Regions from separate parts of the Agromyces sp. LHK192 genome, predicted to be linked through region 1. Evidence: predicted binding sites of a transcription regulator. Region 1 holds the regulator's gene; the other holds the start of a gene.
What was found. The regulator HspR, encoded in region 1, represses chaperone genes until heat shock. The targets are predictions, from matches to a motif close to AAGTTGAGTCNNNNNGACTCAACTT.
Positions count from the first base shown of each region.

Region 1 (8,883 bases):
GCGACCGCCAGCGCGATCGGCACCGTCGGGAGCAGCACGTTGCCGAGCATGCCGAGCGCCGTGCCGATGAAGACGGCGGGGAAGATGCGACCGCCGCGGAACCCGGACGACGCGGCGACCACGAGCGCGACGAGCTTGACGAGCGCGATCACGAGGAGCGCGCCCGCCGTGTAGGTGCCGGTGTTCGCGAGCAGCTCTCCGGTCTGCTCGAGGCCCTTGAACATGGTGATCGGTCCGCCCAGCACGCCGAGCAGGCCCAGCACGATGCCGCCCGCGAGCGGGATGAGCACCGGATGCCGCAGCGCATGGAACGCCCGATGCACCCAGGGGAACACGGCGAGCGCGGCGAGGCCGACGACCACCGAGCCGACGGCGATCAGGCCGCCGCCGAGGAGGTCGAATGCCGTCGGACCGGGATACGCCGGCATCTCGAACGACAGCGGCGGGGCGCCCAGCAGGTACATGGTGATCGCTCCGGCACCGGCGGAGGCGAGCGGGAGGAACAGGCGGTCCCACAGGTGCCCGCGGACCGGCGTGCCCGTGAGCGCGCTGGTGAAGACGAGCGCCGCGGCCACCGGGGTGTCGAACAGCGCCCCGATCGTGCCCGCCGCGGCGAGCCAGACCGCGAGCTGCCCCGGGATGCCGGGCAGCAGTCGCGCGAACAACGCGGCGACGATCGTCGCGTTGATCGCGATGATCGGGTTCTCCGGGCCGAGGCTGACGCCGCCCGCGAGGCCGAGCACGGCGGCGAGCGCGAGCCCCGGCACGACCCAGGGCTTGAGCGGCGGCTCGAGCAGGTCCGTCGTCGCGGAGTCGGGGCCCGCGTGGCCCGGCACGAGCCAAGTGACGAGCCCGACCGCCGTGCCGGTCGCGGTCAGGACGATCATGATCCACCACGGGGCATCCGGGTCGAATCCCATGCCCGCCGGCATGGTGGTCCACAGGAGGTCCTCGAGGAGCGAGGACACCTCGTCGAGCAGCCACAGCACGAGCGCGGTGAGCACCCCGACCAGGATCGCCGGTATCGCGAGCACGAGCAACTGCCTGGGTCCGGGGACCGCGTCGGCCAGTTCGCCCGCTGATGACGTCGACGACATGCCGCGACGCTACCGCGACACGCCCGGCCCCCGACACCCGACACGCACCGGCGGTCCGATCGCCGGAATCACGCGGATCGGGTGACACACGGGCGGATCCGTCACGCTACGATGTGGCCCGGGGAAGACCGACGATCAGGGGTGGGATCGACGTCATCATCGACCACCGCCCTCCCGGATTCGGTTGCGAACCGTCGAACGCCCCCTGCGTTCGGCAACACACAACCGAAGAAGGGCACTTCAAATGAGTTTCTGGGAAAGCATCTGGGACATCTTCTGGTGGACCATCTGGTTCTTCGCGTTCTTCGCCTACCTGTGGGCGGTCATCGCGATCATCAGCGACCTGTTCCGCGACCACAAGCTGAACGGCTGGCTGAAGGCGCTCTGGATCATCTTCCTGATCTTCGTGCCGTTCCTGACCGCGCTGGTCTACCTGATCGCCCGCGGCAACGGCATGGCCGAGCGCTCGCAGAAGGAGGCCGCGAAGGTGCAGCAGGCGACGGACGACTACATCCGCAGCACCGCAGGCACCACCGCGAGCCCGTCCGAGGAGATCTCGAAGGCGAAGGCGCTGCTCGACTCGGGCGCGATCAGCCAGGCCGAGTTCGACTCGCTCAAGGCGAGGGCCCTCGCGAACGGCTGATCCGTTCCGCGACGCCGTTCCGAGACGGCGAAGGGGGCGGGTGCTTCGGCACCCGCCCCCTTCCGCGTCCGGCGCGCCTCGATGCGTTTCGACGCGCTCCCGTCAGTCGGCCGGGGCGGATGCCTCCCGCCCGCGGATCGCGGCGACGTTGCGCAGGAACACGATGATCCAGCTGAAGATCAGCACGGCGGCGACGAGCTCGACCGCCGTCAGGTTGTAGTAGCCGGTCGCGAAGAACACGCCGAGCACGACGATGACGCCGACGTAGACGTAGCCGAGGACCACGAACGCCTTCGGCATCGGCGGCACGAGCCGGGCGAGCGCGAACACGAGGATCGTGAAGGCGACGGCCATGCCCGTCGCCACGGAGTTGTGCACCCAGAAGAAGTCGTCGACGTGGAAGATGCCGACGCAGGCGAGGAAGACGCCGACGACGATGAGCAGGGTGCGCACGGTGTTGCGCCGGCGCACGTCCTCCGGCGTCCGGTCGTCGAGCGAGGCGGTGCCGTAGCGGGCGATGATCGTCACGATCACCCCGGCGATGACGAGCGTCAGGTTGAACGCGAACGCCGACAGGTCGTCGGTCATGCCGAGGGCCGAGAGGTTCTTCTGCCACCACAGCGGGTCGCTCGAACTGAGCATCGCGGCGATGACGCCGACGACGAGGAACACCGCGAGCAGCAGCGAGAGCAGGCTCGGCGTGAGGTTGGCGCCGCTGAGGAAGCCGACGTAGGCGCTCAGGGCGAACGCGACACCGGCCAGGGCGATCGCCGGCAGCGTGAACACGACCGCTCCGACGAAGCTGCGCTCCAGCACGTTCGCGAGCGCGATCCAGACCAGCAGCGCGATGACGGCGTTGGCGACGGCGAGCGCGGTCACGTCGAACCAGTGCAGCCGGGCGCCGGTCACCGCGAACGGATCGCCGTCGTCGGCGCGATGCATGACGACGCGCGCGACGACGAATGCGACACCCGCGACGAGCCCGCCCCCGATGCCGACGAACTGGCCCAGGGAACCGGGGCCGGAGATCGACACGTCCTGCCCCCAGAACGCGATCGCCGCGATCAGGGCGCCGACCGCGAACGCGACGGTGCCGAGCACGAGCGCGAACGACTCGATCGATTCGGCCGACGACGTCGGCCTCGCGATGACCTGGCGCCACGACGACGCCTCCCGAACGGTCTGACTCACCGGTTCCCCCCTCCTGGCGCGGCGCCTCGCACGCCGATGCGCCCATCCTGCCGTGCGGAGGCGGTCCGCGGCGACCAGGCGCGGCCGGTGGGTCGCGGCGTCGGTCGCGCCGGTCCGTTGCGGCAGGTCGATGACGGCTGTCAGGCCTCGGTCGGGTCGAGCACCTCGAGCATGGAGCCCTGCACGAACCCGGCCCACTCGTACGCCGCGCGCAGGTAGTCGTCGCGCTGTTCGTCCTGGTCTGGCTCGCCCTCCTCGACCACGCCGACCCGCTCGGCGAGGATCAGCCGCAGGTCGGTGAGGAACGTCAGCCACCCCCAGGCCTGCACCTGGTCGAGTTCGATCTCGACGAGCTTCCCGCCGTCGCCGACCGAGGTGGCGTCGCGTACGGACTGCGCGGCCTGGCGCTTGCCGTCGACGAGGCTGCCGCGGGTGTAACGGGTGTACTCGTGCGCCGATTCGACGTCGTCGGGATAGGCGTTCGGCAGCAGGCGCCCGAGCGCAGGATCGTCCTCGGCTCCGAGCAGCAGCACGGAGTCGACCTGGTCGGCGAGCTCCGACAGGAGCATCGCCTCCTCGGCCTCGAGCACCAGGCGCACCCCTTCGCCTCCGCCGCGGCCGGCGACGATCACGTCTCGGCCCTCGCAACGGTCGCCTGCAGGCCGTAGCCGTGCATCGCCTGCACGTGACGCTCCATCGCCTCCCGGTTGCCGGTCGCGACGATCGCACGGCCCTCGTGGTGCACGAGCAGCATGAGCCGCTCGGCCTCCTCGCGCGGGTAGCCGAAGTAGCTGCGGAACACGTAGGTGACGTACGTCATGAGGTTGACCGGATCGTCCCACACGACCGTGCGCCACGACGCCTCGGCGACCGGCATGGTCACCAGGTCGAGGTCGGTGCGCTCGAGCGTGTCCGTCACCATTCCAGATTGACATGTTCGCGCGGTCGATGCATCCCGCACTTGGCGGACCGTCGGCGGACCGTCGCGCGCTGCGGCGGTGCGTCAGGCGCGGGTCGACACCGTGACGGTGAACTTCGGGTTGCGGGCGACCTGCACGGTCGGGCCGACGAGCCGCTCGAGCGACGGTCGGTGGCGCAGGTGCGAGTTCCAGACGGCGACGAGCCGCCCGCCGGGTCGCAGCGCACGGCCCGACTCGGCGAAGAGGCGCTCGGCGAGCGCGGTCGTGATCGCGGCTCCCGCATGGAACGGCGGGTTCAGCACGACGAGGTCGACGGATGCGTCGGTCGCGAACTCGAGCGCGTCCGCGCGGTGCACGTCGATGCGGTCGGCGAGTCCGTTCGCAGCGGCGGTCTCGGCGGCCGAGCGGGCGGCCGCCGCGGACTGGTCGGTCGCGACGACCACGGCCTCCGGGTACCTTCGGGCGAGTTCGACCGCGACGACGCCCGTGCCGCAGCCGAGGTCGACTGCCGTCACCGGGCCGAGCCGTCCCGGGTCGGCCGCGCCGCCGACGGCCGCGCCGATGGCCGCGTCGAGGTGTTCGAGCAGGAACCGCGTGCCGATGTCGACGGCTGCGCCGGCGAAGACGCCGCCGTGTGCGACGATCTCGACCCCGAGCGACCGGTCGCGCCGGCGCCGGGGCCAGGTGTCGCCGTCGAGCGCGACCGCCGCGGTCGCCACATCCCCCGTACGCGGGCCGCGTGCCAGCAGCACCCGCGACTTCTGCCGTGCGTGCGTGACGTCGATGCGCCCGAACCAACGTCCGAGCACGTCGTTCATCGCGAGCGACATGTGCTTGATCCGCCCGCCCGCGACGACCACCACGTCGTGCGCTGCGTGCCGTGCGATGAGTTCGGCCTGCTCGTCGAGCTGATCGAGCGAGCGCGGCAGCCGCAGCAGCACGAGCCGGGCGTCGCGGACCAGGTCGTCGTCGAGAGCGCCGACGCGAACGGCGGCTGCGCCCATCCGCTCGGCGTTCGCGGCGATCGCACGTTCGCCCAGCAGCGCGTCCTGGTGCGCACGGACCTCGCGTGCGCCGAGCACCGCGGCGGCGCCGACGGCGAGCGCCCCATGGGTGTCGCCGATCACGGCGACCGGGGCATCCGTCGTCGCCGGGTCCGCCGCCGCGCCCGAGGCGACGAGCGCGGCCGCCTCGTCGAGGATCAGCCGGTCGGCGGCGTCGGATGCCTCGAGTCCGGGCCCGTCGACGTCGGGGAATCGGCGGAGCGCGCTGAAGTCCATCGGCCAAGGGTACCCAGCGTCCTCACTGGAGGCACCCCGACCGGTTTGCTACCCTCGCAACCCTCATGCGCGTGCAGCATCCAGGGGGAAGGCACGGCGCACCCGGGCGGGGTGCGCCGTCGTCGCGTCGTGGCCGGATGCCGGTCCGCGGCATCCGACGACTCTCCGGCGCGTTCGCGACCGCCGCCGTGTTCGGCATCGTCGCGACCCTCGCACTGGCGCCGCTCGATGGGGGCCCCGACGAGGCGGTCGCGGAGTCGACGGGATTCCGCGGGGACGACGTGCAGTCGGTCGAGATCGCCGCGGACGCGCAGCATCCGACCGTGTCCAGCGAGTCGTACACGGCGTCGACCGGGCCCGAGACCCTCGTGCTCGGCGGGACCAACCACGACTGGGCGAAGCTCGTCCTCGTCGAGGGCGAGTTCCCCGTCACCGACGAGAACGTGGCCGTGATCACGCAGTGGATGCGCGAGGAGAACGGCCCCGACAACTGGTGGAACCGCAACAACCCATTGAACAACGGCAACGGATCGGGCGGCGGATCGGGGCTCGGGAGCTACGACACGTTGCAGACCGGGGCGTACTACGCGGCCGACAGCCTGCGGCGCCTGTCCTTCTACGACGCGATCGAGGCCGCGCTCGACGCGAGCGCGCCGGCCGGCACGACGGCGGCCGCGATCTGGGCGTCGCCGTGGGCGACGAGCCACTACGGCAACGGCGGGCACTGGACCGCGTCGCACGTTCCGGTGGTCGAGGCGCCCGCGAGCGCCTGGGGGCGGTAGCGGGCAGGCCCTGCGCCGGCGTGTTCCGCACGACCCGGCACGCGACGGCCTACGCGCCGTACCTCGCGACGACGGTCTGCACGGCTTCGCGGACCACGGCGTCGACCTCGTCGTCGTCGAGCGACCATCCCGGGTGCACGAGGCGGGGCCAGAAGACCGCGGACGCGATCATGCCGAGCAGCTGCGTCGACAGGGTCATGGGGTCGTCGACGTGCACGCCGCCCGCGTCGCGCTCGGCGCGGAGGTAGTGCCCGAGCGCCGCGATCACCGGCAGGGTGCCGAAGTCGTAGGTGCGCTCGCGCAGCTCGGGGAAGCGATGCGCCTCGGCGATCACGAGTCGGAGCAGCTCCCCGGTCGCGGGCTGCAGGAGCAGGTCGGCGTACTCGCGACCGAGGGCGAGCAGGCCCGCACCGAGGTCGCCGGGCGGAGGCACGGGGAGCTCGCGCGACGGCCCGTCGCCGACGGCCAGCACGACCGCTTCGAAGAGGGCGGCCTTCGTCGGGAACTGCTTGAAGAGCGTCGCCTTCGAGACCTCGGCTCGTTCGGCGACTCGGGCGAGCGAGGCGCGATCGTACCCGTGCTCGAGGAAGAGCGCCGTGGCCGCCTCGATGATCGCCGCTCGATTCCGGTCGGCGACATCGCGGTGGTATTCGGGCAGTTCACGGCTCATGGCTCCATGGTGCCACAGAGGCGAGACGCTTGACTCACCTCGATGGACGGGCGTACCGTAAGTGGCGAGTCGATCGACTCACCTCTCGACGAAGGAGCCCGAACATGCACGACACGACCCCGCAGACCGCAGACGGCAAGGTGCTGTGGCACTTCTCGATGTCGCTCGACGGATTCGTGGCCGGCCCGGGGCACGCGATGGATTGGATGCCCGCGGCCACCAATCGATCCGGCCTCATCGCCGAGTACGTCGAGACCACCGGCGCCGTCCTGGGCGGACGCGACGGATGGGAGGCGTTCCCCGACGCGGGCGCGGTGTACGGGGGAGCGTGGAGCGGACCGCTGTTCGTGCTCACCCACCACCCCGACGACGCGGGACCGGCGGAGGGCGTGACGTTCCTGGACTGCGACATCGCCGAGGCCGTCGAGATCGCGCGGCGCGCGGCCGGCGGCAAGAACGTCGAGGTGCTCTCGGCCAGCCTCGGCCGCCAGCTCCTCGAACGCGGACTGCTCGACGAGATCGACCTGCACGTGCTGCCGGTGCTGCTCGGCGACGGCATCCGGCTCTACGACAGTCCGGGCGGCGCGCCGGTGCCGCTCGAGATGCTCAACGGCGACCCGCTCGAGGAGGTCAACCTCCGATACCGGCCGACCGGCGCGACCGGCGCGTCGGGCGAGACGGCCTAACGGCCTAACGGCCTGACAGCCGGGCGGCCGCCCGGCCGGGCGTCAGCGTTCGAGCGGCCGCCACACGACCACCGCGTTCTCGCGGCGCACGCGGGTGCCGGCCCTGATCGTGACGACCTCGCCCTGGGAGCCGGCGGCGAACACGCGGCGGCCGGGCCGGTTGTTCATCATCTCGTCGGCGAGGGCGGCCTCGAGCTCGCGGACGCGCGCTCGAAGGCCGGTGACCTCGTCCTCCAGTTCGAGCACCCGGCGGATGCCCTCGAGGCTCACGCCCTGGGCCGACAGCTGCGCGACCTCGCGCAGGCGCACGACGTCGCGCATCGAGTATCGACGCGACTTGCCCGCCGTGCGGGTCGGGGAGACGAGGCCGATGCGGTCGTACTGCCGCAGGGTCTGCGGATGCATGCCGGCGAGCTCGGCCGCGACCGAGATCACGAACAGCGGGCTCGTCTCGTCCACCGCTATTCCCTGGCCTTCGCCAGCAGGTCGGCGCGCGGGTCCTCGTCGGGCAGGTCGGCGACGAACGCCTCGAGCTTCTCGCGCGCGTCCTTCGACAGGTGCGACGGCACCGCGACCTGCACGACGGCGAGCAGGTCGCCCGTGCCCTTCGCGGTCTCGACGCCGCGGCCCTTGACGCGCAGCACCCGGCCGCTCGGCGTTCCGGGCGCGACCTTCAGCTTCACGGGCTTGCCGCCGAGGGTCGGCACCTCGATGGTCGCGCCGAGGGCGGCCTCGGCGAAGGTGACCGGCACGTTGACGCGCAGGTTCAAGCCGTCGCGCTCGAACACGGGGTGCTTGCGCACCTTGACCGTGAGGATGAGGTCGCCGGCCGGACCGCCGTCGGGCGACGGGTGGCCCTTGCCGCGCAGCCGGATCTTCTGGCCGTCGGAGACGCCGGCGGGAACGCGCACGGTGATCGGCTTTCCCTCGCTGGTCTGCAGGGTCACCTGCTCGCCGCGGGTCGCCGTGATGAAGTCGAGCGTGGTGGTGGCCGTGACATCCCGGCCCGGGGTCGGGCCGCCGAAGCCGCGGTAGCCGCCCGACGACTGGCCGAACCTGCCGCTGCCGAAGATGTTGCCGAGCAGGTCGTCGTAGTCGCCGCCACCGCCGCCGCCCTGCTGGAAGGTGAAGCGCTGGCCGCCCGCGCCCTGCTGGCCGAACATGCCGCCGAAGACGTCCTCGAACCCGCCGGCCCCGCCCGATCCGGGCGCGGTGAACCGGGCGCCGGAGCCCATCGCGCGGACCGCGTCGTACTCCTTGCGCTGCTCGGCGTCGGAGAGCACCGAGTTCGCCTCGCTGATCTCCTTGAACTTCGCCTCGGCCTTGGCGTCGCCGGGGTTCTGGTCGGGGTGGTACTGCCGGGCGAGCTTGCGGTACGCCTTCTTGATGTCGGCGTCGCTCGCCTCCTTGGAGACGCCGAGCGTGGCATAGAAGTCCTTGTCGAACCAATCCTGACTGGCCAACCGGCACCTCCTTCCTCTGAAGTCTGACTGATTGCCCGCCGGTCGAGGAGCGGAGCGTATCGAGACCTGGTCGAACGGTCTCGATACGCTCCTTCGTCGCTACTCGACCAACGGGTTTGCGGTCACGCCGGGGTCTTGACGACCACCTTCG
Region 1 covers NZ_CP034753.1:3,910,646-3,919,528, forward strand. Annotated here, with positions in the region: gene ELQ40_RS17780 (ion channel protein) at 1-1,097, opposite strand, end outside; gene ELQ40_RS17785 (SHOCT domain-containing protein) at 1,342-1,740, shown strand; gene ELQ40_RS17790 (DUF998 domain-containing protein) at 1,843-2,931, opposite strand; gene ELQ40_RS17795 (DUF2017 family protein) at 3,072-3,563, opposite strand; gene clpS (ATP-dependent Clp protease adapter ClpS) at 3,560-3,808, opposite strand; gene ELQ40_RS17805 (class I SAM-dependent methyltransferase) at 3,935-5,131, opposite strand; gene ELQ40_RS17810 (hypothetical protein) at 5,197-5,913, shown strand; gene ELQ40_RS17815 (TetR/AcrR family transcriptional regulator) at 5,963-6,583, opposite strand; gene ELQ40_RS17820 (dihydrofolate reductase family protein) at 6,688-7,269, shown strand; gene ELQ40_RS17825 (heat shock protein transcriptional repressor HspR) at 7,312-7,728, opposite strand; gene ELQ40_RS17830 (DnaJ C-terminal domain-containing protein) at 7,731-8,732, opposite strand; gene ELQ40_RS17835 (nucleotide exchange factor GrpE) at 8,855-8,883, opposite strand, start outside.

Region 2 (8,883 bases), 1.1 Mb from region 1:
CGTTTCGAAGTCACGGGCCTGTGACACTAGCGTCAAGCATCGCTTCAATCAGTGAGCGCTCTGCTGGAGTGTTTTCTGGCTTGTTACCGACGAGCCGAAGGCGATCGATGATGATCCCTCTTTGGCCGGCCATCAAGTCACGGATGTGATCGTCCTGCGCATGATGCGGAATCGCGAGAAAGACCTGTGGGTGGAGTGGTTCTTGCAAGAACTTCGCCCAGCGGGGTGCATCAGGCTGGTTCAACTTCTCACGCCAACTCTGGCTTTTTCCGACGGTGACCTGACCGATGAAGAGCCAGTGTCCAGCGGGACGATAGTCGCGCCACACTACCCCCGCCAGCGTGTCGACCCCGGCGTCCTTAGCGGACCTGCTCCGCGGGCGCGGATCGATCATCGGGCGCAAGGCGAGCGCTGCGCCACCGAACGCGAGGGCATCGACGAACCCGGTGCCTCGGTCTGTTGCACCGATTCCAACGGCTGAAATGCCCAACTGGCCGAGTGTGCTGGCGACCACTGATTCAAGGGTCGACTCTGCCGGCGTGGCGCATGGAAGCTCCCATGCATGAACCACGGTGATAGCGAGCAGCGCTAGGTATGGCGAGTCGAGCCTGGAGAATCCTGGAGTCTTTAGCTTCAGTGCGCGTCCTTGCTCAACGAATGGGTACAGGTCTCCCAAAACAGCCTCACGTTCGCTGAGCATTGAAAAGACGGCATCGGCCCAAGATTCGGGATCATCTTCGACGTCGTCTGGCAGCAGATACCGGCGCGTAGGGCGACGGACCCACTCGTTGTCGACGATCAGATCTTGCAATCGCGCCCGCGTCACTCGATAACCTGAGAGCGCTGCAAGTTCGACGTAGTCTGCCAGCGCACTTACACGCGCATCCGACCCGTAACGGTCGATATCTGCTTCGACGAGTGCTGGCGAACTGGTGCCGACCGTCATTCATCATCCTCAGCGGACGCGGCGGCAATAGCTCCCTTGAGAGAGCGCGCGGCCGCCGCATGTTCCTCTGCCGCAAGTAGCTCATCCTCACCCACTACGTATCGTTTGATATCGAGGGTGAGGAGTTCAACGGCGCGGGTCATCTGTCGCAATCGAGGCGCCAGCTCGCCTTGCCTCGCGATCTCTGTTGCTAGGGACAAAGAGCCGAATTCCCGCATCGTGAGCCGTGCAGGTTCGCTGCCGAGTACATCTGAGTAGTCGGTGACATCTCGCGAGTCACCAAGGACAGGTCGACCGCCAGCTGTAGGCGGAGTGAGATCCGAAAGCACTTCAAGAAGCTCATCGGCCTTAAGCGCCTCGATCTGGGAATCGATCTCGTCTGCGTCCATCGTCGGCTTATCGCTCAAGCCGATGTACTCCGCCACATTTGCGGTTCCGAGTAGTCGAAGCCAGACTCCGAAGCGCTCCCGAGAGACGTAACCAACAACTCTGCTGTCAAGGTGAAGGATGTCTCTCGCATACCTAATCACCGCGTATGCAATGTAGGACGAGCGCACGCCTCGGGCGTTGCTTCCAACTTGGCGGCCCACGTCGTAGAAGACGCCTCTCGTTGACGCTGTCTGGCGTCGTTGCTGGACTTGCTCGAACAACCAACGAGCCTTCGCCTCGGCATTCCATTTCTTCATGCCGCTGATGTGGCGGAAACCGAGGAATGCAGCGACGTCTTCGTGGTCTTCTGCCTCGACGACGGGCAACTCGAGTAACCCAAGCTCAGCGAGGCGGCCTTGGTCGAGGACCTGATCTCCATCCAGTTCAATCCCGGCCTCGATCGCCGGGCCGAGCTGGTGGACGATCATGAGGGCCGCGAGCCGACGGTTGCCCTCGACCACGACACGCCTGCCGTCGGCCGGAGGTAGCGCAATGAGTGGTTCGCTCTCGAAGTACCCGTTCGTCAGGTAGGAGTCGATTAGTTCTTCGAGCACGTCGTTTTCCCATAGGTACGTCAGAATCTCGGCTTGGCCTGAATGCTGCACCTCCTCGGGCAATCGGGGGTTTGCTGGGTCGAGATCCAGTTCAACAACATTGATCCGATCTTCAAGTCGCTTCAACTTGTACCTCCGAGTCAGTAGGTTCGAAATCAGTTGGAGCGTGGCCGCCGGGTCCCTGCCCTGGGCCGGGATGCGGCTCCTTTGAGCCTACGACCGCCCGCCATCGCAGCGGGAGGGGGGCTGCTGGATGGGGTGGAGGTGGGGCTGCGTCCCGCTGCTGTACCGCGAGCACCGGGCGGATAGTGTCAGCATGTGGCACGCGCGAGGGGTCCTCGAGCATTGCGAGAATCAATCTGCCCATCGATTCAGCAAGTGGTGGGGGAGTCGCGTTGCCAGCGAGTCGAGCATCGACTCGTTCGTTGCCGGTGAGCTTCCATTCGGCAGGAAAACCTTGAAGGAGCAGCCGTTCCGTCCCGGTCAAAGGACGGTTTTCCCAATGGAAGGGGCCCGTTGAGGGGCCAGGCGAAGCAGGAAGGGTCCATGCGGGCTGGCTCTTAGAGAGTTTCAGGAGAAACGACCAGAACCGTGTGCGGTAGCCGAAGACTTCGTGCTCGGAGCCAGCGCCCCTCGCGGTCAAATACTGATAGTTGCCACCCTCGGGGATGCTCGGAAGCAGATCGGAGTACTTTCCCGTCGCCTTCGGAGGATTCGAAGGCATTACGCCGCCAATCGCATCCCAGGCTGTGGCGTGCTTGTCCGCGTGCGTGGTCGGGAGGGTGCCTGGCAGCTCTGATCCATCTCTGAACGCGATAACAACCGCACGACGTCTGTACTGCGGTACGCCGTAATCAGCAGCATTCACAACCCACGAACTTAGGTTGTACGCCGTCCCATGCGTCGCGTTGATCTCTTTGAACCGCTGCTCAATAAGCGGAGCGGCATTATTCCGCCCACTCAAGTAGCCGGACACATTTTCGATCAATACCGCACGAGGCAGGAAATGCTCGATCAGATCGAGCATGCCCGCGGTGGTCTGTCCGCGCTCGTCCCGTACTCCCTGCTTTGGTGCAGCCCACTGGGCGGCTTTGCTGAAAGGTTGGCATGGCGGCCCACCAGCGAGGAGCGTTAGATCACCCTTCTCGAGCCCTAAATCAGAAGGTCGCAATATTTTTCCAGCAGCGACAACATTCGATGGCTCCAAGAGTTGCCAACTGGGCCGATTGAGTGCCATTGCGACCCGTGCCGCTGCGTCGATCTCAAGGCAGCCAACCGTTTCAAATCCTGCCGCTTCTAGTCCGAGATCTAGGCCCCCAAGACCGCTGAAACAAGATAGGACCGTCGCGTTCAAGTCGACCTTTCGATTGGAATCGTTCTGAGCTCACACCCAAGGAATAAGTTTGTCAAGCTTTTAGGTCGCGCGTATTCGCGCGTAGCAACATTCGGTTGGATATGTCGATGTAGTTGCGAGCTTGGTGATCAACTCGGACTGGGAAGGGGCCGGTATGAAGACGATCGTGTTGGACGCGACTGAGGTGCGCCGCGACTGGATGCAAGTCGGCCTGACGGCTCAGCTCTTGAGCCACGCTATTTGGCAGACGTTAGTGACGGTGGTTGTACCTCGCTCGGTGCTAAGAGAAGTCGCTGGCAACTATGAACGCGAGCGAGATGCACTTGCGAGAGATCTCGAGAAACTAAATTCATCTCGGCGTCGGCTCGGCTTGACCGAGCTTTCCGCTAGCGACTCGAAGGACAGCTATGAAAGTTACCTCGAGTCACGATTCGACGAGGTATTGGGCTTCGATGTTGCCGAGTGGCCTGCAGTGTCGCACGAGGAGCTGGTCAACCGCGCAGTAAATCGCGTTCCGCCGTTCGATCACAAGGGCGGCGGGTATAGGGACTCACTCGTGTGGGCGAGCGTAGTGGAGCTAGCTCGAGATGGACGTGACGTTGTATTGGCGTCGGCGGACCGGGCATTCGCGGGGGAGGATGGGGTGGGACTCGCGAAGGCTCTCGCGTTCGAGGTCGGCCCACTGAAGGGAAGCGTTGAGCTGACGCGCGATCTGGCTTCGTGGCTACTTGGTGCGCTCCCGTGGCGGGCAACCACCATTAAGGAAGCTGTGTTGCTTGCTCGGGACGAAGCTTTCGAGCGCTACTACTACGAGTCCGATCTTCAGGATCAGCTCTGGCCGGATATCGAAGCCTTCGGGTTTGATCGGCCTCCAATTGAGGTCGAGATCGAGGATGTCGAGACCGAGCTGTGGCGCGGGCGGGTAGAGGCTGACTCGATCGACCAAGAACTCGTCGTTGCGCAGTACGACATAGGGCAACGCGTTCGCTTCTCGGCTGTTCTACCTCTTGGCACGCGAACAGACCCGGACTGGGATGTTTCCGACGACTACGGGCGAATCCAGGTCAGGGGTGACCTTGGTCTTGTGCTACGGGTAGCGGTCTTGTTCGATGCTGATGATGGGATGAGCATCGAGAGCTTGTCGTGGAGGCGATCGGACGGTCGAGGGCCGGGGCACGGGTTGATGGATCGCGACCAAGATACTCCGCTGTTCGATTTCACCCGCTAGTCGACCCGGATTGAACCCACCCCGTATGCATGAATCAGTCGTCGGCGATGCCGCGGGAGGTGATTGGGAATACACCAGCCACCCCCGCGTTGAACTTGAGCGTACGCCACTCAAGTTCCAGGAGGATTGGTGCCCGAAGACTTCAACCCCGAAGCCGGCGCGAGCTCGTTCGACGAGTTCCTCGCCCGGTATCTCGCGGGTGAGCAGGCCAGGCAGGCTCGGTCGATCGACCTCAGCCGATTCCTGACGCAGCGCACCCAGAGCATCCTGCAGCGCGCCGGCAAGTTCGCGCTCGAACGCGGGCAGACCGAGCTCGACGCCCTGCACATCCTGCGCGTCATCGTCGAGGACGACAGCGTGCAGCAGGCGATCACGCGCATCGGCGCGAGCCCCGAGCGCATCATCACGGCGACCGAGGCGCGCCTGCCGCGCGCGACCGAGACCGCCGACATCAACGCGGCCACCATCACCCCGAGCGCGAGCCGCGCGCTGTTCCACAGCTACCAGGTCGCTCGCTCGTCGGGTGCCACCTACATCGAGCCCGAGCACCTCTTCTTCGCGCTGGTCCTCGGCCAGGACGCCCCCGCCGGGCAGGTGCTGGCTCGCGCCGGCGTCACCGCCGAGGCGCTCACGCAGCAGGTGCGCGAGACCATCCACGCAGGCGACGGCGTCGACGACGCGACCGACGCGATGGGCGACACCGGCGGAGGGGCATCCGCGACGCCCATGCTCGACAAGTTCGGCATGGACCTCACCGAGCGCGCCGAGAACGGCGAGCTCGACCCCGTGATCGGCCGCGTCGACGAGATCGAGCAGACGATCGAGATCTTGAGCCGCCGCACGAAGAACAATCCCGTGCTGATCGGCGAGGCCGGCGTCGGCAAGACCGCGATCGTCGAGGGCCTGGCCCGCGCGATCGTGGAGGAGAGCGTGCCCGAGGCGCTGCTCGGCAAGCGCGTGATCTCGCTCGACCTGCCCGGCATGCTCGCCGGCACCCGCTACCGCGGTGACTTCGAGGAGCGCCTCACCAAGACCATGGAGGAGATCGCCGCGAACAAGGGCGAGCTCATCGTCTTCATCGACGAGATCCACACGGTCGTCGGCGCGGGCGGCTCGGGCGACGGCGGCACGGATGCCGGAAACATCCTGAAGCCCCGCCTCGCGCGCGGCGACCTGCACCTCGTCGGCGCGACCACGCTGAAGGAGTACCGAACCATCGAGAAGGACCCGGCGCTCGAGCGCCGCTTCCAGCCGGTGCGTGTCGGCGAGCCGTCGATCGAGGACGCCGTGCTGATCCTGCAGGGCCTCAAGCCCGCGTACGAGCAGCACCACGGCGTCGAGTACACGGATGCCGCGATCCGCGCCGCCGTCGAGCTCAGCGACCGCTACCTCAGCGACCGCGTGCTGCCCGACAAGGCGATCGACCTCATCGACCAGGCCGGAGCACGCCTGCGCCTCAAGCTGGGCGTGAAGGTCGATGTGAGCGAGCTGATCGAGCGTCTCGCGACCCTCGAGGCCGACAAGAACGCCGCCGTCACCGCCGAGCACTACGAGGAGGCGTCGCGCATCCGCGACGAGATCCAGAAGGTGCAGGACCGGCTCGATGAGGCATCCGCCACGGGCCGCGCCGCGGCATCCGTCGACGCGAACGCCACCGTCATCGACGAGGCGCAGATCGCCGCGGTGATCTCGCGGGCCACCGGCATCCCGGTGAACCGGCTCACCGAGTCCGAGCGCGAGCGCCTCGCGGACCTCGAGGGCGAGCTGCACGCGCGCGTCATCGGCCAGGACGACGCGGTCACCGCGGTCGCCAAGGCCGTGCGCCGCAACCGCACCGGCATGGGCGATGCGAAGCGCCCGGTGGGCAGCTTCCTGTTCCTCGGACCGACGGGCGTGGGCAAAACCGAACTCGCCCGCGCGCTCGCCGACCGGCTGTTCGACGACGAGGGCGCGATCGTGCGCTTCGACATGAGCGAGTTCGGTGAGCGCCACACGGTGAGCAGGTTGGTCGGCGCCCCTCCCGGGTACGTCGGCTATGACGAGGCCGGCCAGCTGACCGAGCGCGTCCGCCGCAATCCGTACTCGATCGTGCTGTTCGACGAGATCGAGAAGGCGCACCCCGACGTGTTCAACCTGCTGCTGCAGGTGCTCGACGACGGTCGCCTCACCGATGGGCAGGGTCGCACGGTCGACTTCCGCAACACCGTCGTGATCATGACGAGCAACCTCGGTTCGGAGTTCCTCGCGAGCCGGTCGGGTGCGCTCGGCTTCGTCGCATCGACGGATGCCTCGGCCAACGGCTTCTCGTCGCAGGACGACGTGCGCCAGCGCGTCATGGGCAGGTTGCGTGAGGCGATGCGGCCCGAGTTCCTCAACCGCATCGACGAGATCGTGCTGTTCACGAAGCTCACCCAGCCCGAGATCGCGCGGATCGTGCGCCTCATGCTCGGCGCGACCGAGCAGCGGCTCGCCGCGCGCGAGGTCGCCATCGAGATGACGGATGCCGCGGTCGCATGGATCGCCGAGCACGGCTACGAGCCCGAGTACGGCGCTCGCCCGCTGCGCCGGCTCATCCAGCGCGAGGTCGACGACCGCATCGCCGACCTGTTCGTGAGCGGTGCGCTCGGCGACGGCGAGGCCGTGCGGGTCGACGCGGTCGACGGTGCGCTCGTCGTGGCATCCGTGCCGCGCGCGACGGTCGCCGACCTGCCGGTCGCGGCGTAACCCGTATCGGCAGCCCGGGAGTGTCGCATCCGGCGCGACGCTCCCTCGATACTCGGAGAAGGCCCGGTCCCTCGAACGAGGGCCGGGCCTTCGTCCGCGCTGCTGCGTCCTGGAGCCGGCGCGCGTAGCCTCGGGGGATGGGGGCGGACGGCGCAGTCGCGGGCGATCGCACGCTCGCGTTCCTCGCGGGCCTGCACCGGCTCGTCATCCGCGCGACCGGGGGCCGGCTCGGTTGGCGACTCGGCCGGCTCGAGGTCGTCGAACTGCACACGCGAGGCCGACGCAGCGGGCAGCGGCGGTCCGCCATGCTGACCACCCCGATCGCCGATGGCGACCGCATCGTGCTCGTCGCGTCGAAGGGCGGAGCCGACCGGCATCCGGCCTGGTATCTCAACCTCGTCGCCGACCCGGACGTCGAGGTGACGACCAGCGCCGGGCATCGCCGGATGGTCGCGCGCACGGCCGACCCCGATGAGCGAGCGGCGCTCTGGCCGCGCATCGTCCGCCGCTACAGCGGGTACCGGCGGTACCAGGAGCGCACGGCGCGCGTCATCCCGGTCGTGATCTGCGAACCCGCGACATGAGCGGCGCACAGCGCCGCACTGGTCGCCGACCCGCCGAACTGCGCGTCAGCGCGATCGGCGACCGCATCCACTTCGCCCGCACCGAGCACGTGAACTGGGTGATCTACGCGGGCCCCGACGGCGTCACGCTCGTCGACTCCGGCTACGCCGGCCAGCGCCGGCTGCTCGAGGCATCCCTCGATACGGTCGGCGTGGGCCCTGCGGATGTCGCCGCCGTGCTCGTCACCCACGGCCACGCCGACCACCTCGGCGGTGCCGCGTGGCTCGCGACCGAGTTCGGCACGCCCGTGCACGCGCATCCGCTCGAGCTCCCGAACGTGCGACGCGACGTCCTGGAGCAGGCCGGCACCGGCAGCGTGCTGCGCAACGCGTGGCGGCCCGGCGTCGCGGCGTGGGCGTTCGCGATCGTGCCGCTGCTCGACGGCCGCGCGACCCTCGGGGTGCCGAGCGTCACCGCGCCTCCCATGCGCGACGACCGGCTCGACGTGCCCGGGCGCCCGCGCATGCGCCTGATCGACGGGCACACGAGCGGCCACGCCGTGTTCGAGTTCGACGGCGACGGCGTCCTCGCCGTCGGCGACGCACTGGTCACCCGGCACCGCACCTCGCCGCTGCTCGGGCCCCACCTGCTGCCGTCGTTGTTCCACCACGACGCCGAGCGCGCCCGGACGACCGTGGGCGCCATCGGATCATCTACGGCGCGGGTCGTGCTGCCCGGCCACGGCGAAGCGTGGATCGGCCCGGCCGATGCGGCCGCCGAGGCGGCGCTCAGCGCCGGAGCGCCGTGGTGACGGGACGCGTCGAACCTCCGCGCGTCGGCGCGCCGTGCGTCAGGCCGGGTCGCCCGTCGGCGCCTCCTCGTCGGTGATCACGCCGGTCGGTTCGCTCTCGACGACGGTGTGCACGGTGCCGTGCTCCTCCGCGGCGAGCCGCCCCGCGTCGATCGCCTCGTCGCGGCTCGCGTAGCTCTGCGAACGCTCCGGATGCCCCTCCACCCGGTTCTCCCACTGCCCGCGGTTCGACCGCGTCTCGATGTCGCCCTCAGCCATGATCGCCTCCCTGAT
Region 2 covers NZ_CP034753.1:958,429-967,311, forward strand. Annotated here, with positions in the region: gene ELQ40_RS04290 (hypothetical protein) at 11-946, opposite strand; gene ELQ40_RS04295 (hypothetical protein) at 943-2,055, opposite strand; gene ELQ40_RS04300 (DNA cytosine methyltransferase) at 2,042-3,283, opposite strand; gene ELQ40_RS04305 (PIN domain-containing protein) at 3,438-4,511, shown strand; gene ELQ40_RS04310 (ATP-dependent Clp protease ATP-binding subunit) at 4,641-7,235, shown strand; gene ELQ40_RS04315 (nitroreductase/quinone reductase family protein) at 7,373-7,819, shown strand; gene ELQ40_RS04320 (MBL fold metallo-hydrolase) at 7,816-8,610, shown strand; gene ELQ40_RS04325 (DUF2188 domain-containing protein) at 8,650-8,868, opposite strand.
Region 2: ELQ40_RS04310 (ATP-dependent Clp protease ATP-binding subunit) is a predicted target of HspR. The motif match lies at 4,604-4,628, and genes of this name have one in related genera.